3 regions of the Streptomyces sp. NPDC002623 genome follow, and region 3 is predicted to be linked to each of the others. Evidence: predicted binding sites of a transcription regulator. Region 3 holds the regulator's gene; each other region holds the start of a gene.

Region 1 (4,789 bases), on a different contig from region 3:
CTGTGGGAGGGCCTGGTCATCCTCGCGGTGATGTTCCTCGGCACGGTCGTCCACCGAGCCGAACACGGCCGGACCACCTGGCGGTACGCGGCCGCCACGGCCGTCGTCGTGATCGGCTGCGCGGTGGCGAGCGCGTCCTGGCACGGCGACGGAACCCATGCCACCCAGCGCGGCTGGATCACGGCCTTCCTGCTGGCCGTCCTCACCTTCGGCATCGGCCTGGCGCTGCGCGACCGCCGCATCCCGCGCGCGCTGGCCGCACTGGGCACGATCAGCTACTCGCTCTACCTCGTGCACCCCGCCCTCCTGGCGATCACCGACGCCACGATCGGCCGCCGCCCCCACGACAACCCTCTGCTCGAAGCGGCGTTCCTCGCGGCACTGCTCCCCCTGAGCGCACTGACCTACCGCTACATCGAGGCCCCGGCCCAGAGATGGGGCCGCCGACTGGCGCATGCGAGGCGCCCCCGAAGCTCAAGCACCCAGCGCCGAGCCCTCTTTGTTCGGATTGGGTAGTGGGCCTCAACCCACCCTCCCACCCGGCGAGTTGACGCGGAGCGACCGACTTGCCACGGAAGGTCACCAAGCTCTGGCGTGCGGATGACGAAACAGCCCCCGCCAGGTGCTACCAACACCTGCGGGGGCCTGACCTACAAGATCGAGAGAAGTTCGATCCGTGGCTTCAAGCAAGCTCAGTGCCGCCCCTCTCCCCGTGCACGCATCCCCGCACCCGATGGCCAATCCGGGTTACGGAAAGCGCTCCGCACCGGGCCAACTCCGCCGCACCCATCACGACTTCGCGCACCTCCCGCCCCGCGAGGCGGCCATCGCCCCACCCGCTCCCGCGCAGGCCCTGCCAGGGGGCGTGTGTCGCGGCTGCCGAGGCGAACGCGCACCCGCCCACTCCCACACGCCTCTCTCTGCGTCGGCAATCCACTCCCGCACGGCCGAGATCCGTGCGGCGATGTCCCTGGGACCACGAGAAAGGACACCCGGATGACCGCACCTACGGTCCGGCGTCATTACCCCGGGGCACGCCGACTGAAACGCCCGAGGGCGGCACCCCCCGTTTCCGGGAAGTGCCGCCCTCGGTGTGAAGGACAGGCGATCGGCCAGAGGTCGATCAGAAGTCCATGTCACCGCCCGGCATGCCGCCGCCGGCCGGCGCGGACGCCTTCTCCGGCTTGTCGGCGATGACGGCCTCGGTGGTGAGGAACAGCGCGGCGATGGAGGCCGCGTTCTGCAGCGCGGAACGCGTCACCTTCGCCGGGTCGATGATGCCCTCGGCGATCATGTCGACGTACTCGCCGGTCGCAGCGTTCAGGCCGTGACCGACCTGGAGGTTGCGGACCTTCTCCACGACGACGCCACCCTCGAGACCACCGTTGATGGCGATCTGCTTGAGCGGGGCCTCCAGGGCGAGCCGCACGGCGTTGGCGCCGGTCGCCTCGTCACCCTCGAGCTCCAGCTTCTCGAAGACGGCGGAGGCCTGGATGAGCGCCACGCCACCACCGGCGACGATGCCCTCCTCGACGGCGGCCTTCGCGTTGCGGACGGCGTCCTCGATGCGGTGCTTGCGCTCCTTGAGCTCCACCTCGGTGGCGGCGCCGGCCTTGATGACCGCGACACCGCCGGCGAGCTTCGCCAGGCGCTCCTGCAGCTTCTCGCGGTCGTAGTCCGAGTCGCTGTTCTCGATCTCGGCGCGGATCTGGTTGACCCGACCGGCGACCTGGTCCGAGGAGCCGGAGCCGTCGACGATGGTCGTCTCGTCCTTGGTGATGACGACCTTGCGGGCCTTGCCCAGCAGGTCCAGGGAGGTGTTCTCGAGCTTGAGACCGACCTCCTCGGAGATGACCTCGCCACCGGTGAGGATGGCGATGTCGTTCAGCATCGCCTTGCGGCGGTCGCCGAAGCCCGGGGCCTTGACCGCGACGGACTTGAAGGTGCCGCGGATCTTGTTGACGACCAGGGTCGACAGGGCCTCGCCCTCGACGTCCTCGGCGATGATCAGCAGCGGCTTGCCCGACTGCATGACCTTCTCCAGGAGCGGGAGCAGGTCCTTGACGTTCGCGATCTTGGAGTTCGCGATCAGGATGTACGGGTCGTCGAGGACGGCCTCCATACGCTCCATGTCGGTGGCGAAGTACGCCGAGATGTAGCCCTTGTCGAAGCGCATACCCTCGGTGAGCTCCAGCTCCAGACCGAAGGTCTGGGACTCCTCGACGGTGATGACGCCTTCCTTGCCGACCTTGTCCATCGCCTCGGCGATGAGCTCGCCGATCTGGGTGTCGGCGGCGGAGATGGAGGCCGTGGAAGCGATCTGCTCCTTGGTCTCGACATCCTTGGCCTGCTCCAGCAGGGCACCGGAGACGGCCTCGACGGCCTTCTCGATACCGCGCTTGAGAGCCATCGGGTTGGCGCCGGCGGCCACGTTGCGCAGACCCTCGCGCACCAGGGCCTGGGCCAGGACGGTCGCGGTCGTCGTGCCGTCACCGGCTACGTCGTCCGTCTTCTTCGCGACTTCCTTGACCAGCTCGGCGCCGATCTTCTCGTACGGGTCCTCGAGCTCGATCTCCTTGGCGATGGAGACACCATCGTTGGTGATCGTGGGGGCGCCCCACTTCTTCTCGAGGACGACGTTGCGGCCCTTGGGGCCGAGCGTCACCTTCACGGCGTCCGCGAGCTGGTTCATGCCGCGCTCGAGGCCGCGCCGTGCCTCCTCGTCGAACGCGATGATCTTGGCCATGTGAAGTGGTCCTCCCGGACTGGGGTGGATTGCTCCGGACCGCGCTGGCGCCCGCGACGGACGGCTCGCCGGCCTGGCGGTTCCTTGCCCCACCTGGCCTGCGGGCCTCACCGACCCGGTCCTCGTTGTCACTCTCACCTTCAGAGTGCTAACGCCAATGATTAGCACTCGGCATAGGTGAGTGCAAGCTACTCGGGAGGATCCGCAGGTGAACAACGGTGCGACCAGAGGGGCGCGGGAGGCTCCGGACGCACCGGACGCACCGGACGCACCGGACGCACCGGACGCACCGGACGCACCGAAGGGCTCGTACCCCCCCAGGAGGTACAAGCCCTTCGGATGTGACGTACAGAAGAACGACGCTGTCAGTCGGCGCGCGCTTCAGCCGGTCGCGAGACGGACCATGTCCGCCTGCGGCCCCTTCTGACCCTGCGAGATCTCGAAATCGACCCGCTGACCCTCTTCCAGGGTGCGGTAGCCGTCCATCTGAATCGCGCTGTAGTGGACGAAAACATCCGCACCACCGTCGACCGCGATGAAGCCGTACCCCTTCTCCGCGTTGAACCATTTGACGGTGCCCTGAGCCATGCCTAACTCCCCTATTACTGGCCCTTGCACAGATCCACACTTCGCGGATCCGGGTCAGACCTCACCCCCCAACGATTGGGGGCGTGCGCCGGAACGCGTCGACCGCGGCTGAATGTATCTGTCCAACTGCCCTCTGCAACAGGTCACTTGGACGAGAATTCTGGACGCAATGGATCCGGAATGTGGCGAGAATTCGCCTGAATTCAGGGCAAGTCGGGCCCCATGAAAGCCACAAAAGCCGCGAAAGGTATACACACTTTGGCTGCTTCTTATCGGGCACGGGGCAGAAATCAAAGACTCCGGATCCGGTGATCCGGACCGGGTTCCCCAACTGTACCGCGCTCAACCACACTGAATTGCCCCCTCCGCTTCTATCGCGGAGAGGGCAATTCGATGAACGCTCGGTAATCGCTGTTACCGACGGTTACTACCAACGGGTACTGAACAGCGGTCAGTCACTGCCCGGCCGCCGCCCGGCCGCCGCTCAGCCGCCCGCGACCGCCGGGATGATCGAGACGCCGGCGCCGTCCGGAGTCGGCGTCTGAAGCCCCTGCTCGAAGCGGACGTCGTCGTCGTTGACGTACACGTTGACGAACCGACGCAGCTTGCCCTGATCGTCGAGAACGCGGGCGGCGATGCCGGTGTGGTTCTTCTCGAGGTCGGCGATGACCTCGCCGAGGGTCGCCCCCTCGGCCTTCACCTCGGCCGAGCCGCCGGTGTAGGTGCGCAGGATGGTGGGGATGCGGACGGTGACGCTCATGACTTTCGACCTCCGGTCAGGTGGAGCGCCCCGCGGGGGCGCGGGGCAGTGACTAGCCGAGACCCGCGTCGCGGAACGACTCGAGGTTGGGGCGGATCGTCGCGGTCAGTCCCGTGCCGGCCACCGCGTCGAGCGTCTTGAGACCGTCGCCCGTGTTCAGCACGACCGTCGTGAGCGTCGGGTCGAGCAGACCGTTCTCGATCAGCTTGCGCGTCACACCCACCGTCACTCCACCGGCGGTCTCCGCGAAGATGCCCTCGGTCCGCGCCAGCAGCTTGATCGCGTCGACGATCTGCTCGTCCGTCACGTCCTCCACCGCACCGCCGGTACGACGCGCGATGTCGAGCACGTACGGACCGTCCGCCGGGTTGCCGATGGCCAGCGACTTGGCGATGGTGTTCGGCTTCTGCGGACGGACGACGTCGTGCCCCGCCTTGTACGCGACGGACACCGGGCTGCAGCCCTCGGCCTGAGCGCCGAAGATCTTGTACGGCCTGTCCTCGACGAGCCCGAGCTTGATCAGCTCCTGCAGCCCCTTGTCGATCTTCGTGAGCTGCGAGCCGGAGGCGATCGGCACGACCAGCTGGTCGGGAAGCACCCAGCCGAGCTGCTCGCAGATCTCGTACGCCAGGGTCTTGGACCCCTCCGCGTAGTACGGCCGCAGGTTGACGTTGACGAAGCCCCAGCCCTCGCCC
Region 2 (4,789 bases), on a different contig from region 3:
CAGTCGGTGGACGGTGGGCGCTCGGGCGGCGGTGTCGGGCGGGGTTCCGGGGCGACGGCTGCGAGGATCCGGCGCCATGGGATCTGTCGTACAAGATGATGACAAGTGCGGACGTTTTCGGAGGCCCCGCGCTCGGACGGGCATCCGCAGCGCCGGTCTCAGCAAGGCTGGTCTCAGAAGCGCCGGCCCTCGGAGCGTCGACCCTCGGAGTGTCGGCCCTCGGAGCGTCGGCCTCCGGAGCGCCGGTCTGCGGAGTGTCGTCGGCCTGCTCACCCTGGCCTCCATCGCGACGGGCTGTGCGGGAGCCGGGGGAGGGCTCGGCGGCGGAGTGGGCAAGGGGGCCAGCCCCGCGCCGGGTCAGCCGCCCGAGCAGGCGGCGCCCGCCGCACCGCCGGCCCGCGCCCTGCACTCGTACGCAGCCCGGCTCCGCGCCGCCCAGCAGGCCCGGGTCGCCGCCGCGCGGCGCTGGGGCCTGCGGAAGGTCCCGCTGACGCCCCCCGCGCCGCCCGCGCACAAGCCGGAGATCACGACCCGCAAGGGCTTCGAGGTCGCCGACCACGAGGAACTCGGTCTCCCGCCGGTCTTCACCACGATCCCGACCAAGGACAAGGTCGTCTTCCTCACCATCGACGACGGCGCCGAGAAGGACCCCGCGTTCCTGCGCATGATGAGCGAGCTGAAGATCCCGTACACCGCCTTCCTCAGCGACTACCTGGTCAAGGACGACTACGGCTACTTCAAGAAGATGCAGGACCTCGGCGTGGGCCTGAACAACCACACCCTCCGCCACCCCTACCTGCCCGCCCTCTCCTACGCCCGCCAGAAGCGCGAGATCTGCGGCATGCAGGACGTGATCGAGAAGCGCTACGGCAAGCGCCCCGTCCTCTTCCGGCCGCCGTTCGGCAACTACGACCAGGACAGCCTGCGCGCCGCGAAGACCTGCGGCGTGCGCTACGCCCCGCTCTGGGCGGAGGAGGTCTTCGTCGACCACTGGGAGTACCGCGAGTGGGACCAGGACCTCCACCCCGGCGACATCGTCCTGAGCCACTTCCGCGGCCGCGAGGACTGGAAGGGCACGATGCCCGACATGGTCCGCCGCTTCCTGAACAAGGTCACGGACAAGGGGTACGCGGTGGCCCGGCTGGAGGACTACCTGTGAGGACGCGGCGGGGCCTGACGACCGTACTGTTGATCCTGACGACGGCCACCCTGGCGACCCTGTCCGGCTGCGCCCAGTCCGTCGACCCCATCGAACGGCTGGGCAAGAAGGCCGCCGCCCGGGTGCACCCGACCGCCCCGGCCGAGCCCGCCCCCTACCGCCGCTGGGGCCTGACGGGCCCCCTGGCCCCGGCCCCGAAGGACCCGTCCCGTTCGCTGGCGGGCAGCCCGGGCACGGCCCTCCCCCCGGTCGTCGACCGCATCCCGACCGCCGACAAGGTCGTCTTCCTCACCTACGACGACGGCGCGGAACGCGACCCCCGCTTCATCGACATGGTCCGCGAACTGCGCCTCCCCGTGAGCATGTTCCTCACCGACAGCGTGGTGGGCCCGGGCTACGCCCACTTCGCCCGGCTGCAGTCGGTCGGCGCGAACATCCAGAACCACACCCTGGACCACCCGGCCCTGCGCGGTCTGCCCTACGCCGGCCAGCGCGCCGAGATCTGCGGCCAGCAGGACAAACTCCGCTCCCGCTTCGGCCTGCGCCCCCGCCTCTTCCGCCCGCCGTACGGCGCCTACGACACCACCACCCGGCGCGCCGCCGCCGACTGCGGCATCGCGGCGATCGTCCTGTGGCGCGTCTCGATGGGCCCCACCGACCTCACCTACACCCACGGCCCCCACCGCCTCCACCCCGGCGACATCGTCGCCGTGGCCCCGGACGAGTCGCCGGGCCCGCGCCTGACGGAACGCACGACCCGACTCCTGCGCCAGGCACAGGCCCAGGGCCTGACGGTGGCCGGGCTGGAGGACTACCTGTAGCCACTCAGCCCGTCCGGCGTTCGAGGACAAGGCCCCTTCAGGGCCGATTTCCCGCCGACGCGCCGCAGGCATTGGCACTCCGCTTGACCGAGTGCTAACCGCGGTCATAGTCTCGCTTCTGGCACTCCCCCCTGGAGAGTGCCAATAGCGACGGGCAGGTCCGGCACCCGCGACGACGGATCCACCTGGTCGCCACCTCAGACAGTTAGCCCCGTGAGATCTCCGAAGGGGGAGGTCGGATCGTGACGACCACCAGCTCCAAGGTTGCCATCAAGCCGCTCGAGGACCGCATTGTGGTCCAGCCGCTCGACGCCGAGCAGACCACCGCCTCTGGCCTGGTCATCCCGGACACCGCGAAGGAGAAGCCCCAGGAGGGCGCCGTCCTCGCCGTTGGTCCGGGTCGCTTCGAGAACGGCGAGCGCCTGCCGCTCGACGTCAAGGTCGGCGACGTCGTTCTGTACAGCAAGTACGGCGGCACCGAGGTGAAGTACAACGGCGAGGAGTACCTCGTCCTCTCGGCTCGCGACGTGCTCGCGATCATCGAGAAGTAATTCACCCAGTTCTGCAGTGAACTGCGCCCCTGGCCCCCGCGACTTGTGATGCCGGGTGCTGGGGGCGCAGTTCGTTTCACCCACGTTTTCCGAGAGGGCTGAACCGCTCCCATGGCGAAGATCCTGAAGTTCGACGAGGACGCCCGTCGCGCCCTCGAGCGCGGCGTCAACAAGCTTGCCGACACGGTCAAGGTGACGATCGGCCCCAAGGGCCGCAACGTCGTCATCGACAAGAAGTTCGGCGCTCCCACCATCACCAACGACGGTGTCACGATCGCCCGCGAGGTCGAGCTCGACGACCCGTACGAGAACCTCGGCGCCCAGCTGGTGAAGGAGGTGGCGACCAAGACCAACGACATCGCGGGCGACGGCACCACCACCGCCACCGTGCTCGCCCAGGCGCTGGTCCGCGAGGGCCTGAAGAACGTCGCCGCCGGCGCCTCCCCGGCCTCCCTGAAGAAGGGCATCGACGCGGCGGTCAAGGCCGTCTCCGACGAGCTGCTCGCCTCGGCCCGCCCGATCGAGGAGAAGTCCGACATCGCCGCGGTCGCCGCGCTGTCCGCCCAGGACCAGCAGGTCGGCGAGCTCATCGCCGAGGCGATGGACAAGGTCGGCAAGGACGGCGTCATCACCGTCGAGGAGTCCAACACCTTCGGTCTGGAGCTGGACTTCACCGAGGGCATGGCCTTCGACAAGGGCTACCTGTCGCCGTACTTCGTGACGGACCAGGAGCGCATGGAGGCCGTCCTCGAGGACCCCTACATCCTCATCAACCAGGGCAAGATCTCCTCGATCTCCGACCTGCTGCCGCTGCTGGAGAAGGTCATCCAGACCAACTCCTCGCGTCCGCTGCTGATCATCGCCGAGGACCTCGAGGGCGAGGCCCTGTCGACCCTGGTCGTGAACAAGATCCGCGGCACCTTCAACGCGGTCGCCGTCAAGGCCCCCGGCTTCGGCGACCGTCGCAAGGCGATGCTGCAGGACCTGGCGGTCCTCACCGGCGCCACTGTCATCTCCGAAGAGGTCGGCCTCAAGCTCGACCAGGTCGGCGTCGACGTGCTCGGCTCCGCCCGCCGCGTCACCGTCACCAAGGACGACACCACGGTCGTCGACGGCGCCGGCGACTCCTCCGAGGTCCAGGGCCGCGTCGGCCAGATCAAGGCCGAGATCGAGAACACCGACTCCGACTGGGACCGCGAGAAGCTCCAGGAGCGCCTCGCGAAGCTGGCCGGCGGCGTGTGCGTGATCAAGGTCGGCGCCGCCACCGAGGTGGAGCTGAAGGAGAAGAAGCACCGTCTCGAGGACGCCATCTCCGCGACCCGCGCCGCGGTCGAGGAGGGCATCGTCTCCGGTGGCGGCTCCGCGCTCGTCCACGCCGTGAAGGTCCTCGAGGGCAACCTCGGCAAGACCGGCGACGAGGCCACCGGTGTCGCCGTGGTCCGCAAGGCCGCCGTCGAGCCGCTGCGCTGGATCGCCGAGAACGCCGGCCTGGAGGGTTACGTCATCACCTCCAAGGTCGCCGAGCTCGACAAGGGCCAGGGCTTCAACGCCGCCACCGGTGAGTACGGCGACCTGGTCAAGGCCGGCGTCATCGACCCGGTCAAGGTCACCCGCTCCGCCCTGGAGAACGCCGCCTCCATCGCCTCCCTCCTGCTGACGACCGAGACCCTGGTCGTCGAGAAGAAGGAAGAGGAAGAGCCGGCCGCCGGCGGTCACAGCCACGGTCACTCGCACTGACGCAGTTCGCTGGACGCACCAGCACTGAGGCCCGGCACCCTGCAGACAAGGGGCGCCGGGCCTCAGCGTTTTCTATGCTCGCGCTATTGCTCCAGCGCGTCCAGCACACCCAGCTGCCCCATCAGCCCGAGCCGGTCGTACTGCCACCAGCCCTCGACGATCTTTCCGTCCTCCTGGCACCGGAAGACGGTCGTCCCGGTCATGGTGACCTTCCGCCCGGTCGCCGGGATCCCGACGAAATCGCCCGTGTGGGTCGCGTTCCAGGTCCACCGGTTGCACACGCGGTCGCCCTGGCCGAACTGGTCGTCGAGGGAGAAGGCGAAGTCGAAGCCGCCCCGCCACCGCTCGACCTCCCGCCGCATCGCGTCCATCCCCATCGTGTCCTGCTCGTTGGCTGGATCATGATCGTGATAGTCCTCGGCGACCAGCCCGTCGAGCGGCGCCAGCGCACCCCGGGCGCCGATCGTCTCGAAGAACCGCCGTGCCGTGTCCGCGTACAACTGCTCGTCCCGCACGACGTC
Region 3 (4,789 bases):
CGCGGAGCCGTATGACGAGGGCCGAGCCGTGCTGACGCTGCGCGGGCGGTTGCTGGCGGACGCGGTGGTGCGGGATCTGGTGGACTGAGGGTTTTCGCCCCCGCCGCCCCTTCCCGTCCCGTCCCTGGGGGCTGCGCCCCCAGACCCCCGCTTTCGGCCTGGACGGCCTCGTCCTCAAGCGCCGGACGGGCTGGTGGCAGTCACGAAGTCGATCAGTTCCTCGACCCTGCCCAGCAGCTCCGGCTCCAGGTCCCGGTACGAGCTCACCCGCGCCAGGATCGCCTGCCACACCGCCCCCGTGTTCTCCGGCGGCCAGCCCAGCGCGCGGCAGACACCTGTCTTCCAGTCCTGGCCGTGGGGGACGCGGGGCCATGCCTCGATGCCCACGGACGACGGCTTCACCGCCTCCCAGACGTCGATGTACGGGTGGCCCACGACCAGGGCGTGCTCGCTGGTGACCGACCGGGCGATACGCCATTCCTTCGTGCCGGGGACGAGGTGGTCCACCAGGATGCCCAGCTTCGCGTCCGGGCCCGGCGCGAAGTCGGCGACGATCTTCGGGAGGTCGTCCACGCCCTCCAGGTACTCCACGACCACGCCCTCCACGCGCAGGTCGTCGCCCCAGACCTTCTCGACCAGCTCGGCGTCGTGCCGGCCCTCGACGTAGATGCGGCCGGCGCGGGCCACACGCGCGCGTGCGCCGGGGACGGCGACCGAGCCGGAGGCGGTGCGGGTGGGGCGTACGGGACCGGCTGACGGGCGTACGAGCGTGACGACGCGGCCCTCCAGCAGGAAGCCGCGGGGCTCCAGCGGGAACACGCGGTGCTTGCCGAAGCGGTCCTCCAGGGTCACCGTGCCCGCCTCGCAGCGGATCACCGCGCCGCAGAAGCCGGTGCCGGGCTCCTCCACCACCAGGCCGGGCTCCGCCGCGACCTCGGGGACGGGCCGGGGCTTCTTCCAGGGCGGGGTCAGATCGGCGGAGTACTGGCGCATTCGGATGACGATAGGAGAAGCCGTGACCGGATGACTACGACACGCCGAATCGTGCCGCCAGCGCGTCCCGCTGCGCCCGCACGAACGCCGCGTCCACCACCGCCCCGTGCCCCGGCACGTACAGCGCGTCCTCGCCGCCGAGGTCCAGGAGCCGGTCGAGGGCGGCGGGCCAGTGGGAGGGGACGGCGTCCGGGCCCGCCTGCGGTTCGCCGGACTCCTCGACCAGGTCGCCGCAGAAGACCACCTCCGGTGAGCCGGGGGCGGCGGGGACCAGGATCGCCAGGTCGTGGGCCGTGTGGCCCGGGCCCACGTTCGCCAGCAGGACCTGGCGGCCGTCGCCCAGGTCCAGGGTCCACTCGCCGCAGACCAGGTGGCGGGGCCGGACGAGCGTGTCCACGGCCTCCGTCGCCGCGGTCTCGTCCAGGCCGTTGCGCACCGCGTCCGCCCGCAGTTCCTCGGCCGACACGGAATCCACGCCCACCGCTGCGAAGACCTCCGCGCCGGCGAACGCGGCTGCCCCGAAGACATGGTCGAAGTGGGGATGGGTGAGCGCGAGATGGGTCACACGCCCGCCGGTGAGCTCCTCGGCCTGCGCCCGCAGCCGGGCTCCCTCCGCGAGGCTCGACCCCGCGTCGACCATCAGCACCGCGCCCGCCCCGACGACCAGCCCGGCCGTGCAGTCCCAGCCCGGCAGCCGGCATCGTCCGACCCCTGGCGCCACCCGCTCCCACCCGAGCTCTTCCCAAGTCACCGTCATACCGCGACGCTAGCCCCATATCGCCCCCGCCCGACCGCCTGCCGTCGGCCGACCTTGCCCCGGGTGTACCCCACAGCCGTACACTGGGCCGGGGAACGCTGGCACTCGGAAGTGAAGAGTGCCAGGGACAGTGTCAGGGCAGGTGCCGGGGCGGACGCCCAGCGGACCGGGGACGACTTCTGGAGGTGTGCGCGGTTGCTGAGTGAACGCAGGCTCCAGGTGCTGCGCGCCATCGTCCAGGACTACGTCGGCACCGAGGAGCCGGTCGGTTCCAAGGCGCTCACCGAGCGGCACAACCTCGGTGTGTCCCCGGCGACGGTCCGCAACGACATGGCCGCCCTGGAGGACGAGGGGTTCATCGCCCAGCCGCACACCAGTGCCGGGCGGATCCCCACGGACAAGGGCTACCGGCTGTTCGTCGACAAGCTGGCCGGCGTCAAGCCGATGACCGGTCCGGAGCGCCGGGCCATCCAGAACTTCCTCGACGGCGCCGTCGACCTCGACGATGTGGTGGCCCGGACCGTTCGGCTGCTCGCGCAGCTCACCCGGCAGGTCGCCGTCGTGCAGTACCCGTCGCTGACCCGCTCGACCGTGCGGCACGTGGAGCTTCTCTCGCTCGCGCCCGCGCGCCTGATGCTCGTGCTGATCACGGACACCGGGCGGGTCGAGCAGCGGCTCGTGGACTGCCCGGCCCCCTTCGGGGAGACGTCTCTGGCGGATCTACGCGCGCGGCTCAACAGCCGGGTCGCGGGCCGCCGCTTCGCGGACGTGCCGCAGCTGGTCGAGGACCTGCCGGAAGCCTTCGAGGCGGAGGACCGCGGCACGGTCACGACGGTGCTCTCCACCCTGCTGGAGACGCTCGTCGAGGAGAACGAGGAGCGGCTGATGATCGGCGGAACCGCCAATCTCACCCGCTTCGGACATGACTTTCCCCTCACCATCCGGCCCGTCCTGGAGGCCTTGGAGGAGCAGGTCGTGCTCCTCAAGCTCCTTGGCGAGGCGGGAGATTCGGGCATGACCGTACGCATCGGTCACGAGAACGCCTATGAGGGACTCAACTCCACTTCAGTGGTGTCGGTCGGCTACGGTTCGGGCGGCGAGGCAGTCGCCAAGCTCGGCGTGGTCGGACCGACCCGCATGGATTACCCGGGAACGATGGGAGCGGTACGAGCGGTGGCACGGTACGTCGGACAGATCCTGGCGGAGTCGTAAGTGGCCACGGACTACTACGCCGTTCTCGGCGTGCGCCGCGATGCGTCGCAGGAAGAGATCAAGAAGGCCTTCCGGCGGCTCGCTCGCGAGCTGCACCCGGACGTCAACCCGGATCCGAAGACCCAGGAGCGGTTCAAGGAGATCAACGCCGCTTACGAGGTGTTGTCGGACCCGCAGAAGAAGCAGGTCTACGACCTGGGCGGCGATCCGCTGTCCCAGGCGGGCGGCGGAGCCGCGGGCGGCTTCGGGGCCGGTGGCTTCGGCAACTTCTCGGACATCATGGACGCGTTCTTCGGGACGGCGTCGCAGCGCGGGCCGCGCTCGCGCACCCGGCGCGGCCAGGACGCGATGATCCGGCTGGAGGTCGACCTCGAGGAGGCCGCCTTCGGCACGACGAAGGACATCCAGGTCGACACGGCGATCGTCTGTGCCACCTGCAGCGGTGAGGGCGCGGCCCCGGGCACGACCGCCCAGACGTGTGACATGTGCCGCGGTCGCGGTGAGGTGTCGCAGGTGACGCGGTCCTTCCTGGGCCAGGTCATGACCTCGCGGCCGTGTCCGCAGTGCCAGGGCTTCGGAACCGTGGTTCCCACGCCCTGCCCGGAGTGCGCCGGTGACGGCCGTGTCCGCTCCCGCCGCACGCTCACGGTGAAGATCCCGGCCGGTGTCGACAACGGCACCCGGATCCAGCTGGCGGGCGAGGGCGAGGTCGGCCCCGGCGGCGGTCCCGCGGGCGATCTGTACGTGGAGATCCACGAGCTGCCGCACGCGATGTTCCAGCGCCGCGGCGACGATCTGCACTGCACGGTCACCCTCCCCATGACGGCGGCCTCGCTCGGCACGAAGGTGCCGCTGGAGACGCTGGACGGTCTGGAGGAGGTCGACATCCGGCCCGGCACCCAGTCCGGCCAGTCGATCCCGCTGCACGGCCGGGGCGTCACGCATCTGCGGGGCGGCGGACGCGGCGACCTCATCGTGCACGTCGAGGTACAGACGCCGACCAAGCTCGACCCCGAGCAGGAGCGGCTGCTGCGCGAGTTCGCGAAGCTGCGCGGCGAGGAGCGGCCCACAGGTCAGTTCCAGCCCGGTCAACAGGGCCTGTTCTCGCGGCTGAAGGACGCCTTCAACGGGCGCTGAGCCCACCGAAAGGCAACCGAAAGCCAACCGAAAGGCACCGAAAGGTCAGCCCCAAGGGCGACCGGAAGGTACCGGCCACCGGCACTCGTGCCGGTGGCCTATGCCGATGGACGGCCGGATTCGGACTTGTTCGGAGGACGTGACAACATGCCGTCATGTCCTCCGCACTGACCGATCTCTTCCCTCATCCGATCGTGCAGGCCCCGATGGCGGGCGGTGTCTCCGTCCCGCAGCTCGTCGCGGCCGTGGCCGAGGCGGGCGGGCTCGGGTTCCTCGCCGCCGGGTACAAGACGGCCGACGGCATGTACCAGGAGATCAAGCAGCTGCGGAGTCTCACCGGCCGCCCCTTCGGCGTGAACCTCTTCATGCCGCAGCCCGAATATGCGGAGACGGGGGCCGTCGAGGTCTACGCCCACCAGCTGGCCGGGGAGGCCGCCTGGTACGAGACCGAGCTCGGCGACCCCGACAGCGGCCGCGACGACGGCTACGACGCCAAGCTCGCCGTCCTGCTCGACAACCCGGTGCCGGTCGTGTCGTTCCACTTCGGCGTCCCGAGCCGCGAGGCACTGGACTCCCTGCGCAGCGCGGGAACGTTCACCCTGGTCACGGCGACCACCGTCGACGAGGCCCTCGCGGTGGAGCGGGCCGGGGCCGACGCGGTGATCGTGCAGGGCGTGGAGGCCGGCGGCC

The links. Region 3 encodes HrcA, which represses chaperone genes, less so after heat shock. Its sites were predicted from a motif close to TTNGCACTCNGNNNNNCNGAGTGCNAA; they were not measured.
Region 1: groL (chaperonin GroEL) is a predicted target of HrcA. The motif match lies at 2,908-2,934, and genes of this name have one in related genera.
Region 2: groES (co-chaperone GroES) is a predicted target of HrcA. The motif match lies at 2,052-2,078, and genes of this name have one in related genera.

Annotation. Positions count from the first base shown of each region.
Region 1 covers NZ_JBSFWB010000007.1:133,243-138,031, reverse strand. The annotation lists gene ACWD4O_RS14990 (acyltransferase family protein) at 1-516, shown strand, start outside; gene groL (chaperonin GroEL) at 1,124-2,746, opposite strand; gene ACWD4O_RS14980 (cold-shock protein) at 3,128-3,334, opposite strand; gene ACWD4O_RS14975 (MoaD/ThiS family protein) at 3,819-4,094, opposite strand; gene thrC (threonine synthase) at 4,147-4,789, opposite strand, start outside.
Region 2 covers NZ_JBSFWB010000048.1:24,098-28,886, reverse strand. The annotation lists gene ACWD4O_RS43470 (polysaccharide deacetylase family protein) at 266-1,159, shown strand; gene ACWD4O_RS43465 (polysaccharide deacetylase family protein) at 1,282-1,980, shown strand; gene groES (co-chaperone GroES) at 2,223-2,531, shown strand; gene groL (chaperonin GroEL) at 2,643-4,268, shown strand; gene ACWD4O_RS43450 (ester cyclase) at 4,352-4,789, opposite strand, start outside.
Region 3 covers NZ_JBSFWB010000006.1:53,409-58,197, forward strand. The annotation lists gene hemW (radical SAM family heme chaperone HemW) at 1-88, shown strand, start outside; gene ACWD4O_RS12595 (DUF3097 domain-containing protein) at 175-993, opposite strand; gene ACWD4O_RS12600 (MBL fold metallo-hydrolase) at 1,028-1,750, opposite strand; gene hrcA (heat-inducible transcriptional repressor HrcA) at 1,946-2,962, shown strand; gene dnaJ (molecular chaperone DnaJ) at 2,963-4,099, shown strand; gene ACWD4O_RS12615 (nitronate monooxygenase) at 4,255-4,789, shown strand, end outside.